One region of the Roseateles sp. P2_H4 genome, then DNA from elsewhere that is predicted to be linked to it. Evidence: predicted binding sites of a transcription regulator. Region 1 holds the regulator's gene; each other region holds the start of a gene.
What was found. The regulator FliA, encoded in region 1, starts transcription of late flagellar genes. The targets are predictions, from matches to a motif close to CTAAAGTTTNNNNNNNNNNNGCCGNTA.
Positions count from the first base shown of each region.

Region 2: the regulator FliA is predicted to act here: its motif matches at 1,888-1,914, upstream of fliS (flagellar export chaperone FliS).
Region 3: the regulator FliA is predicted to act here: its motif matches at 1,794-1,820, upstream of flgM (flagellar biosynthesis anti-sigma factor FlgM).

Region 1 is NZ_JBFUFR010000074.1:12,397-16,318, reverse strand. It holds partial or broken gene flhF (flagellar biosynthesis protein FlhF) at 1-671, shown strand, start outside; gene AC1DW3_RS29950 (MinD/ParA family ATP-binding protein) at 671-1,450, shown strand; gene AC1DW3_RS29945 (RNA polymerase sigma factor FliA) at 1,549-2,262, shown strand; gene AC1DW3_RS29940 (methyl-accepting chemotaxis protein) at 2,396-3,661, shown strand.
Region 2 is NZ_JBFUFR010000064.1:15,602-19,523, forward strand. It holds gene AC1DW3_RS29075 (flagellin N-terminal helical domain-containing protein) at 1-270, shown strand, start outside; gene fliD (flagellar filament capping protein FliD) at 416-1,816, shown strand; gene fliS (flagellar export chaperone FliS) at 1,944-2,381, shown strand; gene AC1DW3_RS29090 (flagellar protein FliT) at 2,423-2,722, shown strand; gene AC1DW3_RS29095 (flagellar brake protein) at 2,968-3,699, shown strand; gene AC1DW3_RS29100 (GspH/FimT family pseudopilin) at 3,696-3,922, shown strand, end outside.
Region 3 is NZ_JBFUFR010000015.1:16,174-20,095, reverse strand. It holds gene AC1DW3_RS12960 (DUF1841 family protein) at 1-314, shown strand, start outside; gene AC1DW3_RS12955 (hypothetical protein) at 524-880, shown strand; gene AC1DW3_RS12950 (hypothetical protein) at 996-1,385, opposite strand; gene flgM (flagellar biosynthesis anti-sigma factor FlgM) at 1,401-1,733, opposite strand; gene flgA (flagellar basal body P-ring formation chaperone FlgA) at 1,872-2,567, opposite strand; gene flgB (flagellar basal body rod protein FlgB) at 2,713-3,126, shown strand; gene flgC (flagellar basal body rod protein FlgC) at 3,141-3,557, shown strand; gene AC1DW3_RS12925 (flagellar hook assembly protein FlgD) at 3,557-3,922, shown strand, end outside.

The DNA of each region.
Region 1 (3,922 bases):
GCGGCGGCGTGTTCGCGCTGATCGGCTCCACCGGCGTCGGCAAGACGACGACGACCGCCAAGCTGGCCGCCCATTTCGCCACCAAGTTCGGCGCCGGCCAGCTCGGCCTCATCACGCTGGACGCCTACCGCATCGGCGCCCACGAGCAGCTGCGCGCCTATGGCCGCATCCTCGGCGTGCCCGTGCACACGGCGCATGACCGCGCCTCGCTGGACGACCTGCTGGATCTGCTGTCCAGCAAGAAGCTCGTCCTCATCGACACCGCCGGCATGGCCCAGCGCGACAGCCGCACCCAGGAGCTGCTGGAAATGCAGGCCCACCCCAGCATCAAGAAGCTGCTCGTCATCAATGCCGCCCAGCAGGGCGAGACCATCGAGGACGTCGTCACCGCCTGGAAGGCCGCCGCCTGCGAAGGCGTCGTGCTCAGCAAGATCGACGAAGCCGTCAAGCTGGCCCCGGCCCTGGACACGCTGATCCGCCACAAGCTCAAGGTGCTGGGCGTCGCCAACGGCCAGCGCGTGCCCGAAGACTGGCATCGCCTGCCCAGCGTGGGCCTGGTGCAGCGCGCGCTGAAGGGCGCTGCCTCGGGCGCCTGGCGCATGGACAACACCGACGTCAACCTCATCTTTGCCGGCGCGCCGCTGACCGAAGGCATGAGGGCTGTGCACTGATGATGGTCGATCAAGCCCACGGCCTGCGGCGGCTTTTCGCCGCCTCCAAGACCCGCTTCGTGCCAGTCGTCAGCAACCCGCGCGTCATGGGCGCCGGCGCGCTGCTGGAGGGCCTGTGCTCGGCCTTCGCCGAGCTGAATCTCACCACGCTGGTCGTCGACGCAGGCGAACACTCGCCCAAGCCCTCCGAGCTGGCTAGCGTGGACCTGTCCAACTGCATCGAGCGCCTGTCGCCCAAGGTGTCCTACCTGGCGGCCCGCGGCCTGCCGCTGCGCCATATCAACGCCCATGGCTCGGCCGCTTCCTTCCTGGAGGCCGTGGCCGACGCGGCACCGGACGCCGATGTCATCCTGCTGCACGCGCCGGCCGCTGAACTGGCCCGCGTGGTGGCCCTGCGCGAGGTGCGCCCGCTGCTGCTGGCCGACACCGAGCCGGCGAGCGTGACGGAAGCCTATGCGGGCATGAAATGGCTCACACAACGGGCCGGGCTGATGGTCTACAGTCTGCTGATGGCCTGCCACCCACAACTGCGCGTGGCCACCCGCATCGCGCAACAGCTTCACTCCTGCGCCGACGGCTTCCTCGGCGCGGTGCTGCGTGACTGGGCCTGCCTGGACCCGCGAGCGTCCCAGAACGCACCGCTGACGCCCGAACTGCGTCATCTCGCCCGTGAGCTGCTGCTCGCGGCCCCTCCGGGAGCGGCCGTCGACGCCGCCTCCGATGCGACCCCGCTGCGCCCGGCGCGCAAGGCGTCTTCCCCCTTCATCGCTGCACATTGAACTCGCCGGAGTCCAAACATGATGCCCCCACGCTCACTGCGTTCACTGCCCCCCGCGGGGGCGCTTCAGCCCCTTCGGGCGGCCGTGCGGAGCTGACCATGTACACGCCCAAAGGCCGCCTCGACAACAGCTCGCTGATCAAGCAGTACAGCCCGCTGGTCCGACGCCTGGCGCACCAGATGATCGCCAAGCTGCCGGCCAATGTGGAGGTGGATGACCTGATCCAGGTCGGCCTGATCGGCCTGACCGACGCGCTGTCGCGCTTCGATGCCGAGCAGGGCGTGCAGTTCGAGACCTTTGCCACCCAGCGCATCCGCGGCGCCATGCTCGACGAGCTGCGCGGCGGCGACTGGATGAGCCGCGGCACGCGCCGCCAGCAGCGCGAGATCGAATCCGCCGTGCACAAGGTCGAGCAGCGCCTCGGCCGCGCGCCGCGCGAGGACGAGATCGCCGCCGAGATGGGCCTGCCGCTGGCCGAATACCAGGAGCTGCTCGGCAAGGTGCGCGGCACCCAGCTGGTCTACCTGGAAGACATGTCGGGCGACGACGGCGACCAGGATTACCTCGACCGCCACGTCGCCGACGAGAACGCCAACCCGGTGGCGATGCTGCAGGACCATCGCATGCGCGAGGCGCTGGTGGCCGCCATCAAGAACCTGCCCGAGCGCGAGCAGTTCGTGATGAGCATGTACTACGAGCACGACATGAATCTCAAGGAGATCGCGGCCGTGCTCAAGGTCACGGAGTCCCGCGTGTGTCAGTTGCACAGTCAGTCGATTGCAAGGTTGCGCGTTAAGCTGCGTGACTGGTAATCCACGGGGCCACTTCTTGCCGAGCCCCGGCCAATAAGCGGGGACAAAACGCATGTTCAAGTGGCCCAAGAGCGGGAGCTCTTCCGTCGCCATCACTCGCGACGAGCCCGTCCGTCGAGATGACAGCGCAGCGTTGAACGTTGTCAAGCGGTTGGCCCGCTCGATTTCCACCGTCGGCAAGGACGCCGCGGAAGTGCGGGGAGCCCTCGAAGACACCCAGCGCATCGTGCAGGCCCAGAGCCAGGCCATGCAGGCCCTGGCCCAGCAGCTCAACCAGATCGGCCAGGCGCAGGCAGCCATCGCCACCGCCACGGCGCAGAGCGCGGCGGCCGTGCAGCGCGCGCGCGGCGCCTTGGGTGTCGTCGGTGGCGAGGTCGTCGGCATGGCGAGCACGCTGGCCCAGGTGTCCGATGCGGCCGCCGAGATCACCAAGATTTCCCTGCAGACCCGCCTGGTGGCCTTCAATGCCGCCGTCGAGGCCAAGCATGCGGGCGATGCCGGCCGCGGTTTCGCCGTCGTGGCCGAAGCCGTCAAGGCGCTGGCCGGCCAGGTCGAAGGCTCGTCCAAGGCCATCGTCAGCGCCATCTCCAGCCTGCAGGAACGCATCGACAGGTTCAGCGCCGAGCTGACCGAGAACGCCGCCAAACCCAGCCAGATCCATGCAGCCTTCCATGAGGTCGAGCAGGATGTGCAGCGCATCTCGCAGTCCGCCGGCGAGAGCGGCCAGCAGATGAGCCTGCTCAACGAGCGCGCCCATGAGCTGGAGCGCGAGGTCTCTGAAGCCTCACATGGCCTGAAGGTGGCCTTCGACGGCAGCGACCGTTTCCTGCGCATGTCCGAGGAGCTCGTCGAGCAGATCGCCGAGAGCGGCGTCGAGGTCGACGACATGCCCTTCATCCGCACCGCCCAGCAGGCCGCCGACGAGATTGCCGGCCTGCTCGAAGAGGCGCTGCGCAGCGGCCAGATCAGCCAGGCCGACCTGTTCGACGACAAATACCGGCCGATCGAGGGCACCGCGCCGCAGCAGCACACGACACGCTTCTGCCAGCTGACCGACCGCCTCTTCCCCGCCGTGCAGGAGAAGATGCTGGCCTTCAGCGACAAGGTGGTGTTCTGCATCGCGGCCGACCGCAACGGCTATATCGCGACGCACAACCGCAAGTACTGCCAGCCGCAGCGCCCGGGCGACACGGTCTGGAACACGGCCAACAGCCGCTACCGGCGCATCTTCAACGACCGCACCGGCCTGGCCTCGGCGCGCAACACCCGGCCCTTTCTGCTGCAGACCTACCGGCGCGACATGGGTGGTGGCCGCTTCGTGGTGTTGAAGGAAGCGACGGCGCCCATCATGGTCAACGGCAAGCACTGGGGCGGCCTGCGCTTGGCGTTCAATTTCTGAAAGGTCGCCCGCCCCGCGGGCCGAGCGCCGGGCCTGCCATGGGCCAGAGGCCCATGGCCTTCCGTAGGCACAAGCAGTCCGCAGGGACTGCTTGTGTCCGACTCCAGTTCACCTAGCCGGCCCGCCTTGGGCGATGTGCTTGCGGCTCAATGCTGCAAGCATCGCCGTCCCCTCGGGGGCTGAGACCGGACACATGGCGCCCAGTGGGCGGCATGTGCCTGCCGAAGAGCAGCCGCTCTGCCGGCTGCGCGGCCTGCAAGG
Region 2 (3,922 bases), on a different contig from region 1:
GCCGTCCAGTTCCTGGACTTCGCGCTCGCCCAGGTCAACCTGGCCCGCTCCACCTTCGGTGCCACGCAGAACCGCTTTGACGCCGTGATCTCCAACCTGCAGGTTGCCGTCGAGAACCAGACCTCGGCCCGCTCGCGCATCATGGATGCCGACTACGCCCAGGAAACGTCCAATATGTCGCGGGCACAGATCCTGCAGCAGGCTGGCAACGCCATGGTCGCCCAGGCCAACCAACTGCCGCAGCAGGTGCTGCAACTGCTCAAGGGCTGAGGCCGACGCCGCTCAGCAACGCCGGGATCCGCGTGTCGGAAGTCCCGGCGTTTCTCATTTCAGCGCCAACGCTGCAAAAAATCCCTAAAGTTCGCCCCCGGCATGCCGAAGGCCCTAGCGAAGGGGTCGAACTCAGGAAAGGCATATGGCCACCATCTCGTCACTAGGTATCGGCAGCGGTCTCGACGTTGAAAGCTTGGTCACCAAGCTGATGTCGCTCGAGCAGCAGCCGATCAATGACATCAAGCAGGCCTCGGCCAAGCTCCAGACCAAGATCTCCGCCTACGGCATGTTGCAGTCGGCCGTCTCTTCCATGCAGACGGCCGCCCAGAAGCTTTCCGACGCCAGCCTGTGGAATGCCTCCACGGTCAGCGTGTCCGACCCGACGGTGGCCAGCGTCACGGCCACCAGCGCCGGCAGCCAGAACCATGTGCTCAAGGTCAGCCAGCTGGCCTCCGCCCAATCGGTCGCCAGCCGCATCTTCACCGGCGGCAGCAGCACCATCGGCGACGGCACCCTGACCATCGCCCTGGGCCGCTGGGCCGGCGAACCGCCGGTCTTCACGGCCGGCGCCGGCACCCCGGTGCCCGTCACCATCAGCGCGGCCGACACGCTGGCCAGCATCCGCGACAAGATCAACGCCGCCAATGCCGGCGTCAGCGCCAGCCTCGTCAACGACGCGGCCGGCACACGCCTGGTCATCCGCTCCCTCAGCACCGGTGAAAACCAGGCCTTCCAGATCACCAGCCCCGACGCCGCCCTCGCCGATCTGACCTACGACCCCGGCAGCGGCGCCGGCATGACCCAAGCCCAGGRCGCTTCCAACGCCCAGTTCAACTGGGACGGGCTGGACCTGAGCTCGGAGAGCAACACGCTGTCCGGCCTGTCCGACGGCATGAGCGTGACGCTGCTCAAGACGACGGCCAGCACCGTCAATGTCGGCACCACGAACGACACGGCCAGCGTGCGCAAGGCGATCACGGACTTCGCCAATGCCTACAACGCGCTGATGAACCTGATGCGCGACCAGACCAAGTACGACGCCGGCACCAAGGCTGCCGGCGTGCTGCAGGGCGACACCAAGGCCGTCTCGGTGCAGCAGATGCTGCGCGGTATCACCGGCGGCACGACGACACTGGCGGGCGCCTTCGGCCGCTTGTCAGACATCGGCCTGGAACCGGGCCAGAACGGCGCGCTGACGGTCAACGCGACCAAGCTCGACAAGGCCATGTCCAACCTGACCGACCTCAAGAAGCTGTTCGCCGCCCCCGACTCCGTCAACACCCGCAACCAGGGTTTCGCGCTGCAGTGGAACAGTTTCGCCACCAAGATCCTGGGCACGGACGGCGCGATCACCACCGGCCAGACCAGCCTGCAAAAACGCATCGCCAGCAACACCAGCACCATCGACCGCATGGAAGACTCGCTGACGCTGACGGAAAAGCGCCTGCGCGCCCAGTACAGCGCGCTGGACACCAAGATGAGCCAGCTCAGCGCGCTGTCGGCCTATGTGTCCAAACAGTTCGGCAGTTCGTCCTCCAGCTGAGGCGCCGAGCAGGATTCACGAACAAGGCGCCTAAGGGCGCCTTTTTCACGCCGCCAGCAGGGGTAAGCCGCCTCAAGTTCCCCGGCCGGGCGCCGAAATTTGAAGGTATCCAGCCCAGAGAGCCCTCATGTACGGATCCTCCTCCCCGTTTGCTTCCCGAGCTCACCGCGCCGGCTCTGCCTACGGCAAGGTCGGCGTCGAGACCGACGTCCTCAGCGCCAGCCCGCACCGCCTCGTGGCCCTGCTGTTCGACGGCGTCATGGAAGGCATGAACCTGGCCCTGGCGGCCATCCAGGCCGGCAACACGCCGGTCAAGAACAACTCGCTGTGCCGCTGCGTACGCATCCTGGACGAGGGCCTCAAGGCCGCCCTCAACCTCGAATCCAACCCGCTGGCCCACGACCTGCGCGACCTCTACGCCTATCTGTGCATGCGGCTGACCCACGCCAACCTGCACAGCGACGTCGCCGCGATCGAGGAGTGCAAGCGCCTGCTGGCGCCCGTGCGCGACGCCTGGCAGGCCATCGCCGACAACCCGGCAGTGCGCCCGCCCAAGGCCGCCTGACTCACCCGCCCCGCCCTGCTCACGCTATCCGGTACGCCCCCATGAATTCCGACCTGCTCAACTATTACGAGGCCATCGAACAAGCCAGCGCCGACATGCTGTCGGCCGCCCGCACCGGCAACTGGGACGAGGTCGTCAAGCTCGAAGGCGCCTGCGTGCTGCTGATCTCGCAGCTCAAGTCCGCCGCCAGCCAATCCCAATTGGCCCCGAGCGATTCGCAGCTGAAGACTCGCATCATGCAGCGCATCCTGCTCAATGACGCCGAGATCCGCCACCTGGCCGAGCCGTGGCTGGAGGATCTGGACCAGGTGATGAAGGGCAAGAGCAGGCTTGTCCATTGACCCCTCGTCCAGCCCGCCTCGCTGAACGCGGGCGGGTCTGATCGGTCTTGCAGACCGCCCTGCGGCAGTGCCGCAGCTCTTCGGCAGGCACGGCGAGTCCACTGGACTCACCATGTCCGGCCTCAGCCCCCGAGGGGATGGCGATGCTTGCCGGATCGACCGGCAAGCACATCGTCAGGCGGGCCGGCTAGGGAGCGGCCCGGCGCTCGGCCCGCAAGACCAAGCCGCGCGGCTACCATCTCAGCATGAGCGCTCCTGAAACCACCTCCGAGGAACTGCGCGTCGCCTCCACTGCCGAGATCGCGGCCTATCTGCAGCAGTTGCAGCGCGAGACCGCCGGCGTGTTGCTGAGCGGCCCGCAGGGCCAGAGCCTGTCCAGCCGCATCGTCGCCCTGGACACCGACGCCGACGTCATCGGCCTGGAGATCGGCACCGACCCCGACGGCATCAGCCAGGCGCTGGTGGCCGACGGCGAGATCACCGCCGTGGCCTACCTCGGCGCCATCAAGCTGCAGTTCGAACTCGAGGCGCCCGTCCTCGTCAGCGGCGAGCAGGGCACCGTGCTGCGCAGCGCGCTGCCGAGCCGGCTCTACCGCTTCCAGCGCCGCCAGTCCTTCCGCGTGCAACCGGCCGGCAGCGCCTATCCGCGCGTCGTGCTGCCGGGCGCAGAGCAGCCGGGCCGCGCGCTGCGCGTGCTGGACCTCAGCATCGGTGGCCTGGCCCTGGCACTGCCGCCGGATTTCTCCCCCCTGCCCCTGGGCCAGACCAGCGACGGCCTCGTGCTCGAGCTCGACCGCATCAGCGCCCTGCGCGTTGCGCTGCTGCCCCACCATGTCAGCGCGATTGCCGGCGACGCCAGCGGCATGCAGCAGCTCGGCTGCTCCTTCGTCGATCTCGACGCCAACGCCGGCCGCTCGCTGCAGGTCTATGTAGACCAGACACAAAAGCGCCGCCGGCTGCTGAAGCTGGATCCATGAGACCCGGGTTGCGAGGTTTCACGCTCCTCGAGGTGGTCGTCGTGCTGGCCGTACTGGCCATCGTGCTGTCGGCCGCCGTGCCGAGCTACACGAGTTATCTGGCCCGCCAGCGCCTGCGTCATGTGGCGGAACTGCTGGAACTGGACCTGCGCCGCGCTCGCGCCCTCAGCGTGGACGAGGGCCGCAACATCTACGTCAGCTTCAGCAGCGGCCCCCAATGGTG
Region 3 (3,922 bases), on a different contig from region 1:
ACCCCGAGTACCACGAGGAACTCGCCGACGAGGCCGCCGCGCTGGACAAGGTCTACACGGTCGAGGAAGGCCGCACCAACCCCTTCCTGCACCTGTCCATGCACCTGACCATCACCGAGCAGCACGCCATCGACCAGCCCTCCGGCATCCGCCAGGCCATCGACCTGCTGGCGGCCAAGCGCAATTCCCGCCATGACGCCCACCACGTGGCCATGGAGGCGCTGGGCGAAATGATCTGGGCCTCGCAACGCAGCGGCCTGCCGCCGGACGGCCACACCTATCTGGACAAGGTGCGCCAGGCGGCAACCCGCTGAGTTCCGCCGGGCCTCGGCAATTCCCTCTTTTTTCGGCATGACGGCAAACAGCCGCCGATGATTGTTTTCCTTTTGGGAACGACGCATTGCTCGGTTACTGGTGTTTCTACTGAGGCGAGCTGCCTACAGTTCAACCCATGGACACCGCGGTCGCGATGCCCAAGCAAACCAGGCGGAACAACCCGCCACGGAACTTGAAGGAAATCATCATGAGCAAGCTGTCTACCGTTTTCGCCACCGCCCTGCTGATCGCCGCCGGTGCTGCCTCCGCCCAGACCACCCGCGAAGCCGTCATCGCCGACCTCGTGGCCGCCCGCAACAACGGTGAACTGGCCGCCCTCCAAGGCGAGAAGGGCATCGAAGTGACGGCACCGGCCGCCGCCAAGAGCGCCGCCGTCGCGACGACCAAGCTGCCCCGCCAGGCCATCCTGATGGTCAAGGCGACGGAACTGCAAACCGAGCAGACCGCTGCCCTGGCCGCCGACCATGGCGAAAATGCCGCTCGCGAACTGGGCGACTTCCCGGCCCCGGTCGCACGCCGCGCCACCGCCCTGGCTGCCAAGTAAACAGCGCCTTGCGCAATGACAAGCGGCCCTGGGGGGCCGCTTTTCTTTTGGCCTTCCCGACCGATCGGGCACAAAAAAGCCACCTCGCAAGGTGGCTTCTTTCATTCGAAGTCGCTCAGGCCTGGTAGCTGCCACCGCCAACGCTGCGGCGCTCTGCCTTGCCGCCGGCACCGTAGAGGCCGGTGGGCTCGCTCGGGATCAGCACGTCCAACGCACGGTCCAGCGAGGCGTTGCCGCGGGCCAGGGCTTCGCGCTGGGCGGCCAGCAGGCCACCGGCACGCACGAGGCGGTTGCGCAGGGCACTGGGCACGCTGCCGGTGCGGGCGGCTTCGCTGAAGCTCTGCACGGCGCGGGCCAGATGCTGGTGCAACTCGGCCGCATGCTGTTCGATGGCCGCGGCGTCACGGCGGGCCAGCGCGTCGCCGAGCTGGTTCAACGCGGCCTCGACAGCCAACAGAGGCTGTTCGAGTTCGGTGCCGAGAGTGGACGGAGCGATGGCGGTCATGGGTTCAGTGCTTGTTCAATGCTTGTTGACGCGGCTGTCCAGCAATTCTTGCGCATTCGAGACCAGCTTGTCCGCGATCGCGTCTGCATTGACCGTGAACTTACCCTCACTGATGGCCTGGGAGATGCGGGCGACCTTGGCGGCGTCGAAGCTGCCATCGTCGGCGCCACCACTGGCGGCGAGCTTGGCGGTGCTGGAAATGTCGACCTGGGCGCTGGGCGCCGAGGTGGCGGCCTGGGCGGTCTGACGGACGACGTCGGTCGCGGAGGCGGTCTCGGCCTTGCGCGGGGCAGGCCGTTCGGCCTTGGGCGGGCTGACGCTGCCTTCTGGGCTGTTACCGATCTTCATGAGCTTCTCCAGGGTGCGGGGCGGGCCCCGCAGAGGGCATTGCAGGGGAGTTTCCCCCTGTATCGGCCCCTGGCCTAGGAACTTGAGCGGGAACTGGCCGGTTTTTCCGGCCAGTTGTTGCGATTCGTGGCAGTTTGCTCACAGCAACACATCCACGCGGCGTTCGGCGACGGCCCGGCCGCTGGCAACGCGGCCACTTTCAAACCTCACCCTGACCTCCTGGCCCTCGATGCCGGCCGACAGGGCCTGGGCCTCGGAGGCGACGGCAAATCCCTCACCCGCCACGCGGACCTGGACGGTCTCTCCGGCGGCAAACCACTGGCGCGACTTCAGCGCCGGCGCGCGCACCGCCTCGGCGGCGCCGAGCGGGCGCGCCAGCGTACGCCCGATCAGCAAGGCCGGATCGGTGAAGACAGCGCCAGGTTCGGCTGCGATGTCAATATCGGCCAGGGCCAGTTGTTCTTGAGACAAATTCACGCCCGCCGGCAAGGGGCCGTTGGCGACCACGGCGCGGCCGAAGACGGCGACCCGCACCGGCAGCGTCACATTCCAGCGCGCGGCGCCGTCCGTGCAGCGCAGGCCGATGCGGCTCTTGCCCCAGACGGCCATGCCGGCTGGCAGATAGGGCTGGACCTGCTGGCAGGGGGCCAGGCGCAGGCGGGCATCCAGGGCGCCGATCTCGACGGCGACGCGGGTATTGGGGGGGGCGGCGGCACGCGCGGCCGTTTCGGCCAGCACGCGCACGCGCTCCAGCAGCGCCGGATCGAGCACGGTCTGCGCCCGCCCAGGCAGGGCAGCGAGCAGGCAGACGAGGAGCAGGGTGGCACGGAGCATGGCCGCCACTCTAGAGATGGGAGTGGCCGCCCCTAGGTCGGAATTGAGCGGCTTTGGCCCCGTTAATCCCGCTCATGTTTTCTGGCCTGCTTCAGACAATTTGCGCAAGAGCCATCCCGGCCCTGCACCTCGAAAGAGGCCCCAGATGTTGAACCGACTTACAGACACGCTGAACTTCCAGACCCAGGCGCTCCAGCTCCGGGCGGAGCGTCAGCGCCAGCTCGCCAGCAACATCGCCAACGCCGACACGCCGGGCTACCAGGCCCGCGACATGGATTTCGCCAAGGCGCTGCGTGAAGCGACCGGCGAAGTCGCCACCAACGGCGCCCTGCAGGCGACGCAGCGCGGCCATATCGCCCCGCTGGCCGGTGCACGCGGCGAGAGCGGCAAGGATTACGCGCTGCAGTCCCAGACCAGCCTGGACAGCAACGGCGTCGACATGGACCGCGAGCGCGCCAGCTTCGCCGACAACTCGGTGAAGTACGAAGCGACGCTGCGTTTCATCAACTCGTCCGTGCGCACGACGCTGGACGCGATGAAGTCGCACAACCAGAGCTGATGGAGGACTGAATCATGTCCATGTTCCAGATCTTTCACGTCGCCGGCAGCGCGGTCAGCGCGCAGAGCCAGCGCCTCAACGTCGTCGCCAGCAACCTGGCCAATGCCGACACCGTGGCCGGCCCGGATGGCCAGGCCTACAAGGCGCGCCAGGTCGTCTTCCAGACCCAGCTGATGGGCGCGGGCAACGACAGCGGCGCCGCCGGCGTGCGCGTGACCAATATCAGCGAAGACCAGACCCCCGGTCGTCGCGTGCACGACCCCAAGCATCCGCAGGCCGATGCCGACGGCTATGTGACCTATTCCAACGTGAACCCGGTGGAAGAGATGGTCAACATGATCTCGGCCTCGCGTTCCTACCAGAACAACATCGAAGTCATGAGCACGGCCAAGAACCTGCTGCTCAAGACGCTCCAACTGGGTCAAAGCTGATGGACATCACCGCACTCAACGGCAGCTCGACGAGCACGCCGACCACCTCGGCCAAGAACGCCGCCGAGACCCAGGATCGCTTCCTGAAGCTGCTCGTCGCGCAGATGAACAACCAGGACCCGCTCAACCCGATGGACAACGCCCAGGTGACGAGCCAGATGGCGCAGATCCAGCAGGTGACCAGCCTGTCCACTCTGGACACCAGCATCAAGGGCCTGGGGTCACAACTGGGCCAGATGCAGGCCCTGCAATCCATCTCGCTGGTGGGCCGCGAGGTCAGCGTGCCCAGCGACAAGATCCAGGTCCAGAGCGGCGTCGCCGAAGGCAGCTACGAGCTCGACGGCGCGGCCCAGACCGTCAAGCTC